DNA from 3 places in the Peribacillus sp. NPDC060253 genome. Region 1 is predicted to be linked to each of the others. Evidence: riboswitches for the same ligand, from Rfam matches in the RefSeq annotation. Region 1 holds a riboswitch; each other region holds the start of a gene.
The links. A riboswitch is a leader RNA that binds a small molecule or an ion and turns the genes downstream of it on or off. The one in region 1 is predicted to bind glycine.
Positions count from the first base shown of each region.

Region 2: linked by a shared signal. The riboswitch ahead of ACFWE9_RS02725 (M20 family metallopeptidase) and the one ahead of gcvT (glycine cleavage system aminomethyltransferase GcvT) in region 1 are both predicted to bind glycine.
Region 3: linked by a shared signal. The riboswitch ahead of glyA (serine hydroxymethyltransferase) and the one ahead of gcvT (glycine cleavage system aminomethyltransferase GcvT) in region 1 are both predicted to bind glycine.

Region 1 covers NZ_JBHXAS010000002.1:109,133-114,879, reverse strand. Annotated here, with positions in the region: gene ACFWE9_RS01295 (DEAD/DEAH box helicase) at 1-1,325, opposite strand, end outside; glycine riboswitch at 1,693-1,780, shown strand; glycine riboswitch at 1,784-1,867, shown strand; gene gcvT (glycine cleavage system aminomethyltransferase GcvT) at 2,000-3,106, shown strand; gene gcvPA (aminomethyl-transferring glycine dehydrogenase subunit GcvPA) at 3,124-4,470, shown strand; gene gcvPB (aminomethyl-transferring glycine dehydrogenase subunit GcvPB) at 4,463-5,747, shown strand, end outside.
Region 2 covers NZ_JBHXAS010000005.1:58,388-64,134, reverse strand. Annotated here, with positions in the region: gene ACFWE9_RS02730 (DNA translocase FtsK) at 1-860, opposite strand, end outside; gene ACFWE9_RS02725 (M20 family metallopeptidase) at 1,462-2,649, opposite strand; glycine riboswitch at 2,916-3,019, opposite strand; gene ACFWE9_RS02720 (DUF1444 domain-containing protein) at 3,393-4,199, opposite strand; gene ACFWE9_RS02715 (thioredoxin family protein) at 4,250-4,561, opposite strand; gene ACFWE9_RS02710 (hypothetical protein) at 4,672-5,220, opposite strand; gene ACFWE9_RS02705 (YtoQ family protein) at 5,304-5,747, shown strand, end outside.
Region 3 covers NZ_JBHXAS010000115.1:6,944-12,690, forward strand. Annotated here, with positions in the region: gene gcvPA (aminomethyl-transferring glycine dehydrogenase subunit GcvPA) at 1-884, opposite strand, end outside; gene gcvH (glycine cleavage system protein GcvH) at 886-1,281, opposite strand; gene gcvT (glycine cleavage system aminomethyltransferase GcvT) at 1,438-2,547, opposite strand; partial or broken gene ACFWE9_RS21690 (L-serine ammonia-lyase, iron-sulfur-dependent, subunit alpha) at 2,551-2,919, opposite strand; gene glyA (serine hydroxymethyltransferase) at 2,962-4,212, opposite strand; glycine riboswitch at 4,382-4,485, opposite strand; gene ACFWE9_RS21700 (amino acid permease) at 4,747-5,747, opposite strand, start outside.

The sequences.
Region 1 (5,747 bases):
TGATGACAAAACTGAAGATTTATTCCTTCCCCGCCAGCTTCTGTTGCAATTAGTACCTGTATATTCTTTTGGAATAATTCTCGCATCCAGTCTTTCTTTCCACGCTTAAAACCGCCTCGGAAAGGGACTGAGGAAATTCCATTTTGTTGTAGATACCATTGCAGATATAGCTGAGTGGCCCGGTATTCGGTAAAGATAATCACTTTGTCATCAATTTTCTTGATCAGTTCCAAGGCTTTTTCAGCCTTGGAATTCTGAACCGTTTCATTCACTTTAGTAAATAAATCATCAAGCTTTGCCAAAAAGTCAGGCGAAGGTTGTTCGTATTTAGCTTTCATATTCTTTAATGTATAAAAAACCGCCTCTCTGCTGCTGCATGCTTCCCTTTGGAGGGTGAGAGCCGAAAAGGCGCTACCTTTTGATCCATCCGAAATCGGCTTGAATTGGGAAACGGCGTCGTACAAGGCCTGTTCAGTTGGGGAAAATTCAATGGTGATCGTTTCCACATGCCTTTTTGTCCATTCAATACCAGTATCGGCCCGCCGATTTCGAATCATAACAGTGTTGACCAGTTCCTTTAGGTGTTCATCTTCAATTATGTTCCTTCCTTTCCCTTTATATTTTTCTGAAAAGAGTGAGGCATTTCCCAAGTGTCCTGGTTTCAATAACGAAACAAGATGAAAAATTTCTTCTACTTTATTTTGAATCGGAGTTGCTGTCAGGAGCAAACAAAATTTCTTTTTCAGATTTTGGACGAACTCATAATTCTTCGTCTTATTATTTTTAAGTTTGTGAGCTTCGTCAATAATGATGAAGTCATATTCCTGATTGAAAATAATATCACGATGTGGAGCGCGTTTCGCTGTATCTATGGATGAAATGACCACATCGCAGGAGTCCCAAACATAACTTTTTCGCTGAACGACTGCTGGAATATGAAACTTGGTATTCAATTCAAAAGCCCATTGTGTCACAAGGGAGGCCGGTACAAGGATCAATACTTTTTTTACAAGGCCTCTAATCATATACTCTTTTAGGATCAAGCCAGCCTCGATTGTTTTTCCGAGCCCTACCTCATCGGCTAATATGGCTTTGCCATTCATCTTTTCCACTACTTGTTTTGCTGCTTCCAATTGGTGGGGAAGCGGGGTTAACTGCGGAAGGTGCTTGGGCGCCTGTAAACCTTCAAAATCTGGGATGATGAGATTTTCCTCCATTTGAACAGCCAGCTTATACAGCTCCCAATTTCCCCATGGACCATCATTCTCAATCTTTTGTAGAAACTCGTCATTCCATTCAGAATTGAAGGATATATTGATTTTCATAGAAATAACTCCCTCTTAAATCATAAATTCCTTAATATAAGGTCAAAATCCGAACATTACATATGTAAAGTAAGAAAAATATTTATCTTCAAAAGATATTGCAGAGATAAGTTTCTTAGGGTAGGATATAAGTATATTTAGAAAATTCTAATTTACAAACGCTAAAAATGAATCGTTTTATCTCGATTTTGCAGTTCGCGTGCTCTTAGTATGAGCTATAGGCTCCTGCTTTATCCATGATAACTGAAGGAGATCATTCAATTGGTTCCGGAAAGTTTTTGGAGTGTGGGGTCTTTAAATGCTTCCGATGCTTTACTAATGGTTGGGAGTGATTCACTTGCTTTCATTGGTAGACATTTATATGCGGGTGAAGATAAGGGGAGAGACTACGGATGTAGCGCCGAAGGAGCAAACTTAGCAGTGAATCTCTCAGGCAAAAGAACTCTTATTGGACGCAACTCTGGAGAGCGCCGCCCGTATTGGGATGGCCACCAAAGGGGAAAACCTATTATATAGGTAAACTTTCAGGTTTCAGGACAGAGAAAAAGCTCAAACGGGCTTTCTCTGTCCTTTTTTGTGCTTTTTTTACATCATGACTCAGGATTTCTGATGGGTATGACAAGAAGCTTTTTGAAGCCGATTTAAATTTTAAAAAATCCGAGGGGGGTCATTTTTTGACCAATTTAAAAAGAACACCACTATTTGAGGTTTATCGTGAATGCGGAGGGAAAACGATTGATTTTGGCGGCTGGGAACTTCCTGTCCAATTTTCGGGTATCAAGGATGAACATGAAGCCGTACGTACTAAAGCGGGTTTATTCGATGTTTCCCATATGGGGGAAGTGGATGTTAAGGGTCCTGGAAGCCTTTCTTTTTTACAGAAGATGATGACCAATGATGTATCAAAGCTGCAACAGGGTGGTGCCCAATATACGGCTATGTGTTATGAAAACGGAGGCACGGTAGACGATCTCATCGTTTATAAAAGGGCTGAGGATGATTACCTGCTAGTAGTCAATGCAGCGAATACAGAAAAAGATTTCAATTGGCTGCAAGCTAATCTTTCGGAAGATGTCCAAATTACGAATGTATCGAGTGACTATACACAGCTAGCACTTCAAGGACCATCTGCAGAAAAGATATTGCAAAAACTATCAGAAAATACTGCCTTAAGTGAAATTGGATTTTTCAAGTTCAAGGAAAATGTCATGATAAATGGTATCTCCACGATGGTATCCCGTACTGGATATACGGGTGAAGATGGTTTTGAAATATATAGCCGCAGTGAAAATGGCCCGGCCCTTTGGAAGGCAATTCTTGATGCTGGCAAGGAAGAGGGGATACAACCGATAGGTTTAGGTGCCCGTGATACCCTGCGTTTTGAAGCAAAACTGCCGCTTTATGGGCAGGAGCTTTCAGCGGACATCACCCCAATAGAGGCCGGGATTGGCTTTGCGGTTAAAGTGGATAAGGAAGCTGACTTTTTCGGAAAAGCAGTTCTTGCTGAGCAAAAGGAGAACGGGACTTCTCGCAAGCTTGTAGGAATTGAAATGATTGACCGTGGCATTCCTCGTCATGGTTATAAGGTTTACAGCGGAGACAAAGTCATTGGCGAGGTCACCACTGGTACCCAATCTCCAACATTGAAGAAAAATGTTGGATTGGTACTTATCGATAAGGAATTTTCGGTACTGGATGCCGAAGTCGAAGTGGAAATCCGTTCCAAACGATTGAAAGCCGTTATCATACAAACACCTTTTTATAAAAAACCACGTAAATAGAGGGGAATGGTCATTAGATGAAACATCGTTATTTACCCATGACAGAGCAAGATAAAAAAGAAATGTTAGAAGTGATAGGGGTACCTACTGTTGAAGACCTTTTCAATGATATCCCTGAAAGTGTTCGCTTTCAAAGAGAATATGACATCAAACAAGCTAAATCAGAGCCTGCACTAATGAAAGAATTATCGAAGCTTGCTGCCAAGAATGCGGATCTTAAAAACTATGCATCATTCCTTGGCGCGGGTGTGTATGACCATTATGCACCAGTCATCGTCGATCATGTTCTTTCACGTTCTGAATTTTATACGGCTTATACACCCTATCAGCCTGAAATTTCACAGGGGGAGCTGCAGGCCATCTTTGAATATCAAACGATGATCTGTGAATTGACGGGAATGGATGTAGCCAATTCCTCCATGTATGACGGAGGAACGGCGCTAGCTGAAGCAGCCATGCTAGCTTCAGGCCATACACGCCGTAAAAAGATTCTCATTTCAGGAGCAGTACACCCTGAATCGAGGGAAGTCGTGAAGACCTATGCAAAAGGCCAACGCGTTGAAGTGATCGAAATTCCTTATAAAGACGGTGTGACGGATATGGCTGCTTTAAGGGAATTGGCCAATGAGGACGTTGCGGGAGTGATTGTGCAATATCCTAACTTTTTTGGACGCATCGAACCATTGAACGAAATGGAAGAAATCATTCATGGCGTTAAGTCCATGTTTATCGTTTCCAGTAACCCGCTTGCACTGGGAGCCTTGACATCACCAGGTACACTCGGCGCAGATATCGTAACAGGAGATGCCCAGCCATTCGGCATTCCAGCTGCTTTTGGTGGCCCCCATTGTGGATATTTTGCAGTCACGAATAAACTTGTTCGCAAAGTGCCGGGCCGTCTCGTCGGTCAAACGGTGGATGAAGATGGAAAAAGGGGATTTGTGCTGACGCTCCAAGCACGTGAACAGCATATTCGCCGTGATAAGGCCACGTCCAATATTTGTTCCAACCAAGCTTTGAATGCCTTGGCAGCTTCTGTTGCAATGACCGCGCTTGGGAAAAAGGGAGTCAAAGAAATGGCCGTGCAAAATATTCAAAAAGCACATTATGCAAAAAAAGCTATTAAGGAAAAAGGGATAGAACTGATGTTTGATGGTCCATCGTTTAATGAATTTGTGATTAAACTTCCTTCTTCGTTTTCAGAAATCAATAAAAACTTATTTGAAAAAGGAATGATCGGCGGCTTTGATTTAGGTACCGTTTATCCTGAGCTGAAAGACCATATGCTTGTCGCAGTAACGGAACTTAGAACAAAAGAAGAAATTGATGCACTTGCGCAGGAATTGGGGGATCAACATGAATAATCAAGATCAAGATCAATCACTCATTTTTGAAATCAGTACATCCGGTCGAATCGGATACAGTCTGCCAGAAATGGATGTGGCAACTATTCCGCTCGAAGAAATTCTTCCTGCCGACTACATCCGTAAAGAAGAGGCACAGCTTCCTGAAGTATCTGAACTGGATATCATGCGTCACTATACGGCACTCTCCAAACGTAATCATGGGGTGGATTCGGGTTTTTATCCGCTTGGTTCATGCACGATGAAATATAATCCGAAAATAAATGAAAATGTGGCCCGTTTTAACGGTTTTGCCCATATCCATCCATATCAAGATCCGACTACTGTTCAGGGAGCTTTGGAGCTTTTGTTTGATTTACAGGAACATTTAACGGAAATCACAGGGATGGATCAAGTGACGCTGCAGCCTGCAGCAGGTGCTCATGGTGAATGGACAGGGCTAATGATGATTCGTGCTTTTCACGAGGCGAATGGTGATACAGCACGGACGAAAGTGATTGTACCTGATTCTGCACATGGTACGAATCCAGCTTCTGCCACTGTTGCCGGACTTGAAACGATAACAGTGAAATCCGATGAAAATGGATTAGTCGACCTTGAAGATTTAAAGCGTGTGGTGGGATCGGATACGGCGGCATTGATGCTGACGAATCCAAATACGCTGGGATTGTTTGAAGAGAACATTTTGGAAATGGCACAACTTGTCCATGATGCTGGTGGGAAGCTTTATTATGACGGAGCCAATCTGAATGCAGTTCTTTCGAAAGCCCGCCCGGGTGACATGGGCTTTGATGTGGTTCACTTAAATCTCCATAAAACGTTCACAGGCCCGCATGGCGGCGGCGGTCCGGGTTCTGGCCCTGTTGGGGTAAAGGCGGATTTGATTCCCTACTTGCCTAAACCACAGGTGGTCAAACAAGATGAGCAATTTGTACTGGATTATGATCGCCCGCAATCCATCGGCAGGGTAAAACCTTATTATGGAAATTTCGGAATAAATGTAAGGGCATATACGTATATTCGTTCAATGGGTCCTGATGGTCTTAAAGCCGTCACCGAGAATGCTGTCATCAATGCCAATTATATGATGCGAAGGTTAGAACCATTTTTTGACTTACCATATAATCGCCATTGTAAGCATGAATTCGTATTAAGCGGACGTCGCCAAAAGAAATTGGGGGTCAGGACTCTCGACATAGCCAAAAGGCTGCTTGATTTCGGTTATCATCCGCCAACCATTTACTTCCCGTTGAACGTGGAAGAAGGAATGATGATAG
Region 2 (5,747 bases), on a different contig from region 1:
TCGTTTCTTTTTCGATCTTGCTTAAGCATCATCACATTAAAAGGGATATGTTTTTTCGTTGGTTTAGGCTGTTCATCCGGTATCACAGATGATGATTCACTTGCATGACTCATCGGTTGAGGTGATAGTACCGCGGTTTCCCTAGGAACCTCTATAGCTTCAGGCGGTGCATCTTCAACCTGTTCCATTATGGATACAGCGACTTCTCGTCCAAAATCATCATGATCGTGTTCATAAGCCTTTTTTTCTTCCACTTGCTTTGTTATTAGTTCAGCGGGCTCGCTTACTGGTTCTTCAGGTGCCGCCTCAATGGAATTTTCACGAAAGAAAGCGGGTATCTCCGACCCTTCTCTTTTTTCTTCCACTTGTTCTGGTACAAGAACGGATGGTTCTATCTTCAATTCCTCATAGGCTGTTGGAACTTCAGGGATTGATGCTGGAATATCATTATGAAGTTCTTCTTTTTTAAGAACAGGCAGTGTGCTTTCTAATTCATATTCGACAATTTTTTCAGAAGGGACGATCTTTTTTTCCGGACGGCGAAATCCATAAATAGGTGAAGGGATTTCCGTTGGGCGGAATGGAGTATTCGACGGGACTATTTTTGGGTTTGAATCCCGATTCGTGCTTCTCCTTTTTGGTTCAGGCTCCCGATTCGTGCTTCCCCGTTTTGGTTCAGGCTCCCTCACTGGCCTTCTCGTTTCTTTGGTCATGTTTCCCTGCTTTGGTTCGCGATCTTCTTTCTTTCTTTCCCTAGGGCTTCTTTTGTTATGCTCCCTGTCGGGAATGAGAGGAAACTTGAACTCTCCTTTTGGATATTGAAACAGGATTTTTGTATCCGGATCTTTTGTCTGGGACATTTTTTCCACTGTTTGATTATAAACTTTTATTTCTTCTTTCTTTTCCTTAGAAATCTTCGAAAAATCCATATTCCTTAATGTTTCTTCATCAAGCGGTTCATCTATAATAATTTCTTCAATTTCAATAATTTCCTCTGCTTGGAACCATTTTTTCATCTTATTTAGCCATTTCAAACCTATCACTCTTTCTACATCTGTAGTTATGTAACTAATTCTACCAGTTATTTTTAAAATATCGAGAAAATTTAAGCTAAATTGGGATTTGTATGTACATTTTTTTCCGATTCTTTACCAACTCTACGTTTTTCGCCTAACTCCTACCCTACTAAACCCCTTCTGAAAAGAGTTTAAACCTATCCGCCGCGAAATAACTTTAGTCCCTAGTCTACTATTTAAATAAAACACCGCTGTTAAATCGCGTTTACAAAGAGATTAAGTTTCCATGCAACTATTAGAGACGTCCGTAACACATGCCATCACCCTATACGAAATCGCCGGTGGCATTCATATAACTGCTGAAACTTATAAAACACCGTTCGTTTAAACCGAACGGTGTTTTGTGGGTTCCAGCGTTTTTTTTGCTAAGAAAGGGCCATTTTGACTATTCCGATTCACCAAAGCTGCATACAACTTGTGCGACTGATTTGGCAGCGATCAATAGGGCATCTTCATCTATATCGAATTTAGGATGGTGATTGAAATAAGCCCTTTCCACCCCTTTTGGTTTACAGCCGATGTAAAAGAAGCAGCCAGGAATCTTTTCTGCATAATACGAAAAATCTTCCGAACCTGAGAACATCGGAAATTCCATGACCTTCTTAATATCTTTGTCGTTCATACTTTCAAGGCTATTTTTCACGAATCCAGTCAGTTCAGGGTCATTATATAACGGTGGATAATCAGGCACATACGAAAGTTCACACTGAACACCAAATTCCGTTTCTATCCCTTTAACGATCCGGTGGACTTCCTTATCTATCAGCTTTTGTGTCTCTGCTGTCATGTAACGGACATCCCCTTCTATTTCTATACAATCTTTAATGACATTAAAACTACCTTTTCCATCAAAAGAACCGATCGTAACCACGCCCATATCAAAAGGGTTCAAGCGGCGGCTGATAACGGTTTGCACGGCTGTGACGAAATGGGCACCTGCTACAATTGCGTCATTGGCCATATGCGGGGATGAACCATGGCCGCCCATGCCTTTTATTTCCAATTTGAAGTAGGTCCTTCCAGCCATCGAAAAGCCGCTGCGATATCCAATTTCCCCAGCTGGATATGTCGGGAATAAATGAATGCCAAAAACAGCATCCAGTTCATCCAGAACCCCTGATTCCATAATACTTTTTGCACCTCCAGGGGGTGTTTCTTCTGCATGTTGATGAATGATTTTAATGGTACCGGAAAGGGAATCTTTTAACTCTACTAGGCAGTCTGCCAGGACCAATAAATAAGCGGTATGGCCATCGTGTCCGCAGGCGTGCATGACACCTTCATTTGTTGATCGGAACGGAACCTCCGTTTCTTCTGTAATCGGCAATGCATCGAAATCGGCTCGTAGACCTATCGTTTTCCCTGGTTTCCCGCCTTCGATCGTTACGATGACCCCTAATCCATTTCCTGCATTCGTTTGAATGTCCACATCTTTACCCTTATAAAAATCAATGATATATTGTGCTGTTTTCTCTTCTTTGAAGGAAAGCTCGGGATTCTCATGTAAATGACGGCGGATTTGAACCATTTCCTCTTTACGGGCTTCAAGCATGTTCATTAATTGATTTTTCAAAATATTTTCCCCCTTTATTTCAATATAAGTTTTTGATCAGGAAGGCCTTTCGAAATGGAAGGCTTCGTTTCGCTGCACGCCTGCCTGTCAGAAGCCAAATAAAGCTGGCCCCATTCTTTTTTGCACGCCAAAAAAGGACAGAAAAGGGTTGCGTAAACTTACTGCTCCCCTTCTCTGTCCTTTTTACCTGAGAGTTTAACTCCATTTTATTTTCTGGAGATTTCCCCTTTGGTGGCATCATGTTTCATACGCGCTCTCCAGAGTTGCGTCCAGTTGCGGTTCCATTTACCTGAGAGATTTGATCCAAGGGTGATTTTTGGAACTTGCTCCTTCGGTGGCATTATATTTTGCACTCTCCCACAACATTCATCCGCTATATAATTTAAATATTCAGTTTTTTAAAATCGTGAACCAATTCAGACTGAAACTCATACCAGTCCCTATTCACCATCAGCAATAATCTCTATTTTCAAAATAATCTAACTATATTATCACCCATACTAAAATAAATTTCAACACCATTAAACAGAACATTCCGGAGATATCCCTCTCGGAATTATGATTACTTACGGCTGTAAAAAAAAAATTCCTTGCTGCTTTGTCACTCACGCTTCCTTTTCATTGAACATATGGACCTGAAAACTTCTAACTCTACTAAACTTGCACATAGTACTCCATAAATAAAGGACCACTGCCAAGCTGGAACTTTTCCATGCTGACACGGTCCTATGTTTTTCAATGATTCATTGTTCACGCTTTTTGTTTTTACCCATAATGAAGATGGGCTCCAACTCATTTTCTTCGTAAAGGAATGATAGAGCCGTTATCGGTACATGACCGCTCGCAAAGAAGCTCATGGCCATTTGTGCCAGAATATCATATCCCGTATCGTTCTTCACATCGGCAATGATGATGACATCCTGATGCGGAATGGCCACCGCCATGGTCCCCTCCATCTTGTCCTTCATGTCCCGAAGCCAGGAGTCGTTAAGAATTCGGCTAGCATCATATCCATCATTGGTGTTTAAAAAGTAAAATTTATTACCGGCAACGATATCCGACTTCATTTCAGTGGAAAGGGACCGGGCATTGAAAAGGGCAATTTCACGGATCCTTTCACCCTGCCAATTTTCCCGTTGAATCATCTTTTCATCAATCAAACGGTAGGTCTTCCCCAAATCGAGTGCGTAAAGTATCCGGGTTTCAGCCGTATGCTCATCGAATAAAAAAGGATTTCCTTCTTCTGATTCCATTGGAAAGGAAGTCGAACGGATGACAGGGAAAATGGATTTCTCCTTGCCTACCATGCTGTGTTCTCCGCCCATTACATTCAAGGCCTCTTCCACGTAATAGGCAACCTCATCGATGGCTTTTTCCTGCACGTTTTCATAGTTAGCAAGTACAGGAGGCAACTCGATGGTGATCCCCTTCCCGGTTTTCACATTTTCCACCCGTAACGTATCTTGCTTGCTATCGAATTTGAATGATCGGTTATCATCTTTTAAACGATCCTTCAAGATATTTTTCAGCTTCGTGCTGTCCATTTTCATGTTTGACCCTCCTCTTCATTGAAAAATCCCCAGCGAGAAGGGGAAATTGATTATAGTGATTGAATGAATTCCTCAATTTGTTCTTGTGTTTTGCGATCCTTGCTCACGAATCTGCCTAGCTCTTTGCCATTATCATAAGCAATGAAACTTGGTATACCGAATACATCATTAGCTGCACACACATCGATGAATTCATCTCGATCTACATAAATGAATGTAAAATCCGGAAATTTCGTTTCAATCTCGGGCATGATCGGTTCGATTACACGGCAATCTCCACACCATGTTGCTGAAAAAAGAAAAATATGTTTGCCTTCATTTTTTAATGCATCATATTGCTCCACAGTTTGTAAATTTTCCATTTGAATATTCCTCCTGCTCTAAATGATATCTTAGGTTTTATAATCCCATCATACCAGACTCTCTAGAAATCAACCATTAATACGGATTGGTTGAACGACAGCACTTTTACTTATTTTTGCGGCACAGATGAAACGACTTCCATCATTTGTTTCGCATCGGTTTTTAAATGGTCCTTATCCGTTTCCGTTGTCAACTTGACTCCACCGATCCCCACTGCTAGCTCATACTTTTCATTCGGTGACTCTTTAATCGAGATAAAACCGAACTTATCATCATTTTGAAATGAATGCAGCACCACATATTGATCATCTTGTTCCTTTATCGCCAAAAATAAGACGGAGCTGTCTTCCTTTTCATTAGGATTGACAAATAATATATAAATCTTATCACCTTTTTGTAAAATCAAATTATTATCATGTTCTTCCACTACTTTAAAACCCTTTGGCATATATACCTGAATAAGCCCTGCCTCAATATTGGGCTGTTTTTCATCGTTTCGAAATGCCAATTCTGCGGCCTTCTCTGCTTTTTTTGTTTGTCTATCGATACTGGAGCAGCCCACAATCAAACTGCTCAATATCAGAAATATAATAAGAAATTTTTTATTCGATAAAGCCATTGTCATTCCTCCAGCCGTCACTTTTACTCTCTTATGCATACTATTATCCTTATTTATGAAATTCATCCATTTTCTCAAAACATGATACAATGAAAGCAATTTAAATTCAGAGGAGGAAAACCATGAAATTAACCGTTTATCTTGCTGGGGAAATCCATTCAAATTGGAGAAGTGAGTTGAGAGATAAGGCCGCTGCCTTGAAGCTACCGTTAGAATTTGTCGGTCCGATGGAGAACCATGAACGATCCGATCATATCGGTGAAGATATTCTTGGTGAACAACCGAACCCGATTCAAAAGGATACGGCCGCTTCCCAAATTAATAATTTGCGGACAGGTCTTTTGATGAAAAAAGCTGACCTGGTCGTTGCTCTGTTTGGCGAGAAATATAAACAATGGAATACCGCCATGGACGCAAGCACTGCCGTTTCACTCGGTAAACCGCTTATTTTGATCCGCCCCGAATCCCATCACCATGCCTTAAAGGAATTATCAGAAAAGGCGAGTGTCACGGTCGAATCCGTGAATCAAGCCATGAAGGTGCTCTCTTATATTTTTGAAGATGGA
Region 3 (5,747 bases), on a different contig from region 1:
CCTGGGATTTTGCGCATGAGTTTCTTACTTACCGCAAAATAGCCGCAGTGTGGACCGCCAAAGGACATCGGGATTCCTAACGGCTGCATATCACCGATCACAATATCTGCCCCAAGCTTCCCAGGAGCTTGTAAGAGTGCTAGTGCAAGAGGATTGGCGCTTACGATTAAAAGGGCACCTTTTTCTTCCGCCATTTTCTTAATTGCTTTTAAATCCTCTATCGAACCGAAGAAATTTGGATATTGAACAATTACGGCAGCAGTATCCTTATCAATTTGTTCTTGCAGCTTCCCTAAATCTGTAACCTCATCAGCAAGAATTACTTCCTCAACTGTGTACCCCGGACCTCCAGCTACTGTATGTAAAATAGCACGGGATTCAGGATGTACCGCTTTGGATACAAGCACTTTTGAACGTCTTGTAGATGCAACGGCAAGTGATGCAGCTTCTGCAAGCGATGTAAAACCATCGTACATGGAAGAGTTAGCCACATCCATTCCTGTCAACTCACAAACCATCGTTTGAAATTCAAAAATCGCTTGTAATTCACCTTGACTGATTTCCGGCTGGTAGGGTGTATAAGCTGTGTAAAATTCGGAACGTGAAATCATATGATTTACTACACTTGGAATATAGTGATCATATGTACCCGCACCTAGGAAAGTTGGGTAATGATTCGCATTTTTGTTTTTTGTAGCAAGCTGATTCATTTTTTTTAAAAGAAGCGGTTCAGGAACCGCCTCTGGAATGTTTAGCTCATCCTGCAGGCTAATTTCAGCTGGAATATCTTCAAATAACTCATCTATAGAAGAAATATTTAAAAATTTAAGCATTTCCTCTTGGTCCTGTTTCGTATCAGGAAGGTATCTATAAGTGGCTGTCATATTATTCCTCTCCTTCATTAGTAAATGCTTGATATTCATCTTCGTTTAGAAGTGAATCTAACTCTTCTGGATTGGACATTTCTACTTCGACTAACCACCCTGCTTCAAATGGATGCTCGTTAATCGTCTCTGGAGCGCCTTCTAACTCTTCGTTTACAGTAACTACCGTACCTGAAACAGGTGAGTAAAGTTCGGAAACTGCTTTAACTGACTCGATCGTTCCCATCGATTCATTGACAGTTACTTCATCATCAATCGCTGGATTTTCAACAAAGACGATATCACCTAGTGCCTTTTGTGCATAATCAGAGATTCCAATACGTACACGATTTCCTTCTAATTGTTGCACCCATTCATGTTCTTTGCTATATCGTAAACTTGATATTACTTTTGTCATTGTATTTTCCCCTTTTCGTTTTTTTACTATTCACATAATTCTGAATATATTTTAGGTAATTTACTCATAGCAGGTTGTCGATTTCGGGCTGCATGCAAGGTAACGGACATCAACTAAGAAAACTACACGATAACTCTATTAAAATATTATTTCCACTTATCTTTTGTAGAATGGTGCATTAACAATAACGGCTTCAATCATTTTATTACGGATTTCCACTTTTATCGGCGCCCCCACTTCAGCTTGGTCTGCTGATATCAAAGCAAGACCTAAGCTTTTCTTCAAAGATGGTGATTGTGTTCCGGATGTAACAATACCTATTTCCTCTCCACCTTTAGAAATTACCTTGTAACCATGACGCGGAATCCCCCGGCCTGTTACTTCAATCCCCACTAATTTTCGTTTTAATCCAGCTTTTTTTTGTGCTGTAAGTGCAGATTTTCCGATAAAGTCACTTTCTTTGTTCGTCTTTACGACAAAGCCGATTCCTGCTTCAAGCGGGCTGATATTGTTACTTAGTTCTTGGCCATAGAGTGCAAGACGTGCTTCAAGCCGAAGCGTGTCCCGTGCACCAAGTCCACATGGTTGTAATCCATTCGTGGTTCCTGCTTCTAATAACTTCTCCCAGAGTACTACCGCTTTGTCTGCTGCTAAATAAAGTTCATATCCATTTTCTCCTGTGTAACCTGTACGGGATACAAGTATGTCGGTAATCCCGGATATGCTGACATGTTGGGCGAATTTAAAAGAGCCAATTTCTGATAAATCTATTTCCGTTAACTTTTGCAAAATGCTTTCTGCCTTTGGACCTTGGATCGCAAGCTGGGCGATGTCTTCCGAAATATTTTGGAGCGCCATCTCTCCTTTTACATGCTGCTTCATCCATTCGTAATCTTTCTCAATGTTTGCGGCATTAATAACAAGTAAATATTTTTCATTCCCTAATTTATAAACTAATAAATCATCGACCGTTCCGCCGTCTGGATAGCACATTGCGGTATACTGTGCTTGATTGATGCTAAGCTTTGTTACATCGTTTGTAACAAGGTAGTTAATATAACTCTCGGCATCTTTCCCTTCCACAAGTACTTCTCCCATATGAGAAACATCAAAAAGTCCTGCTTCTGTTCGAACAGCTTCATGCTCTTCTAAAATGCTGGTAAATTGAACTGGCAGAGCCCAGCCACCAAAATCAATAACTTTTGCCCCGTACTTTTTATATACTTCAAAAAGCGGTGTTTGCTTTAATGCTGTTTCAGTACCCATGATCTACCCCCGATTATGATTTTTTGTAAAATAAATGTTCTTTCTCCGTTTACCGGTTTCTTTCATCGCCAGGCCTCCAATTGACGTTTCTCGAAGGGTCCTTGGCATATCATTTCCTACCTTATACATGGCTTCAATTAACTCATCACTAGGTATGCGGCTTTCAATCCCAGCTAGAGACATGTCGGCCGCTGAAAATGCAATCGAGGCTCCAATCGAATTCCCCTTGATGCAAGGAACTTCAACAAGTCCTGCGACTGGATCACAAACCAATCCTAAAAGTGACTTCATCGCAATGGCTGTCGAATTCACGGTTTGCTGTGGCGATCCGCCTTTTAACTCAACGATTGTCCCAGCTGCCATGGCCGATGCAGGTTTCAGCAAAGGAATAATTCCATTGAGCTACCCCTTTTCTTACACAGTAATTGGCTGTTGAAATAACGGATAAACATCACAAATCCCTTTTGTTATTTCTTTTGCTTTCTCAAGAACCTCTTTATTTCCTTTACTCTTTAGAACAGTTGCAATCACTTCACCAATTTTCACCATTTCTTCTTTCTTCATGCCTCGAGTCGTTAAAGCTGCTGTTCCCATTCGGATACCGCTCGTAACAAATGGCTTTTCTGGATCATATGGAATCGTATTTTTATTAACGGTAATGCCCGCTTCTTCTAATAATTTCTCTGCTTCTTTTCCTGTTAAATTCCACGGACGCAAATCTAAAAGGACAATATGATTATCTGTTCCACCAGAAACAAGGGCTGCACCTTCATTTTTTAATGTTTCGCCAAGTGTTGCAGCATTTTCAATGACTTGTTTCGTATATTCCTTAAAGCTTGGTTGTAAAGCCTCGTTGAAAGCAACCGCTTTTGCTGCAATGATGTGCATGAGTGGGCCGCCTTGAATTCCTGGGAACACTGATTTATTAATCGCTTTGATAATTTCTTCATCGTTTGTTAAAACGATACCCCCGCGCGGTCCTCTCAATGTTTTATGAGTAGTACTTGTCACAACATCTGCATATGGGATTGGAGATGGGTGAAGACCAGTTGCTACCAGCCCTGCTATATGAGCCATATCCACCATAAGTTTTGCACCAACTTGATCGGCAATTTCTTTAAATCGTGCAAAATTAATCGTTCTTGGATAAGCACTTGTCCCTGCAATAATCAATTTAGGTTTTTCTTTCTTTGCCATTGCTTCCAACTCATCATAATCAATTAATTGAGTATCTTCTTTAACTCCGTAGGACACCACTTCAAACCATTTTCCTGAAACGCTGACTGGACTTCCATGTGTTAAGTGGCCACCATGTGAAAGGTTCATTCCCATCACTTTATCACCAGGCTGAAGCAGTGCGAAAAAAACTGCGAAATTGGCTTGTGCACCTGAGTGAGGCTGAACATTTGCATATTTGGCACCAAAAAGCTTTGTTAAGCGTTCAATAGCTGCTTGTTCTGCCACATCGACAAATTCACATCCACCATAATAGCGCTTTCCTGGATAACCTTCTGCATATTTATTTGTCATCACGCTTCCCATTGCCTCTAATACATCTGGGCTAACGAAGTTTTCTGATGCAATTAATTCCAGGGTTTGATGTTGACGTTGTCCTTCCTTCTCAATCGCTTCAAAAATAGTTAAATCATTTTGTTTTAAACTCATTTTTATTTTCCTCCTAGACATTTTTTACTTATTCTGAGTTTTAGTATGATTCGAGACCTAAAACCTCTTTCCCGCTACAGCTACTTTTCTATGAAGACTGTTAAAAACAGTATGCTTTACTACCTTTTTTGCACGCAAAAAAGGACAGAAAAGGGTAACGTAGCGTTCTCTACCCTTCTCTGTCCTTTTACCTGAGAGTTTAGCTCCATTTTTAATAGAACCTTTCCCCTTTGGTGGCGTACATGTTTATACGCGCTCTCCAGAGGTGCGTCCAGTTGTGGTTCCATCTACCTGAGAGATTTGTTCCAAGGGTCTTTTTGGAACTTGCTCCTTCGGTGGCTTGTGTCGCATTGCACTCTCCCACAACTGTCATCCGCTTATTCAATTTGGTAAATTTAGAATAGTAGTTGTGGCTAATTATGTCAAGCATTTTTGAAAGCGCTAACAAAACTATTCTAAAATAATCTTTTTCTCATCAAAATATGATCATTCAGATATCTTAATGGTTGCTTATTAATGCGGGCAGATTGCCACTTAATTTCCCGCTGCCTTCCTCTGATTCGAATGATCTACCTCCGTTTTCCGCATCTTATAAATCGCAATCAGCATAATAAACCAAATAGGAGTTACGAACAAGGCAACACGAGTATCCTCCGAAAGGGCAAGCACAACAAGTACGAACACTAGGAAAGCAAGGATCAAATAATTAGAAATTGGATAAAGTGGTAATTTAAATTTGTTCATTTTCGCTAGATCTGGCCTTGTTTTGCGGTATTTTAAATGACTGATGACAGTAACTCCCCAAATAAAAATGAAACATACTGTAGAAATACTTGTAATTAACGTAAATACTCCTTCTGGCATTAAATAGTTCAATACAACGGAAATTAGAATGACGACAGTTGAAAAGGCCAATGCATTGGCAGGTACTTTACGGGCATTAAGTTTTGCAAATGGCACAGGTGCATTTTTATCTTTGGCAAGTGAGTATACCATCCGGCTTGTACTGAAGATTGCGCTATTACATGCTGAAGCAGCTGATGTTAGGACGACAAAATTGACGATACCAGCAGCCGCAGCGATACCAACAGCCACGAATACTTGGACGAATGGGCTTTCCGATGGGATGATTGCGTTCCACGGATAAACACTCATAATGACAATAAGTGCGCCAATGTAGAAAATTATTATCCGAATAGGAATATTATTGATTGCTTTTGGGATAACTTTTTCTGGATTTTCTGTCTCACCAGCTGTAAGTCCTACAAGTTCAATACCAACAAACGCAAACACTACCATCTGGAATGAGAGGATAAAGCCATTTATTCCATTTGGGAACATTCCTTCGTGGCTCCATAGATTCGTGAAACTGGCTACGCCTGAATCTGTGGAAAAGCCTTTAATAATCATGAAAATACCGATAACAATTAGTGCTAGAATAGCGATGACTTTAATTAATGCGAACCAGAATTCCATTTCGCCAAAAAGTTTTACGGTTGCAAGATTCATAAATAGCAAAATGACAAGCGCAAATA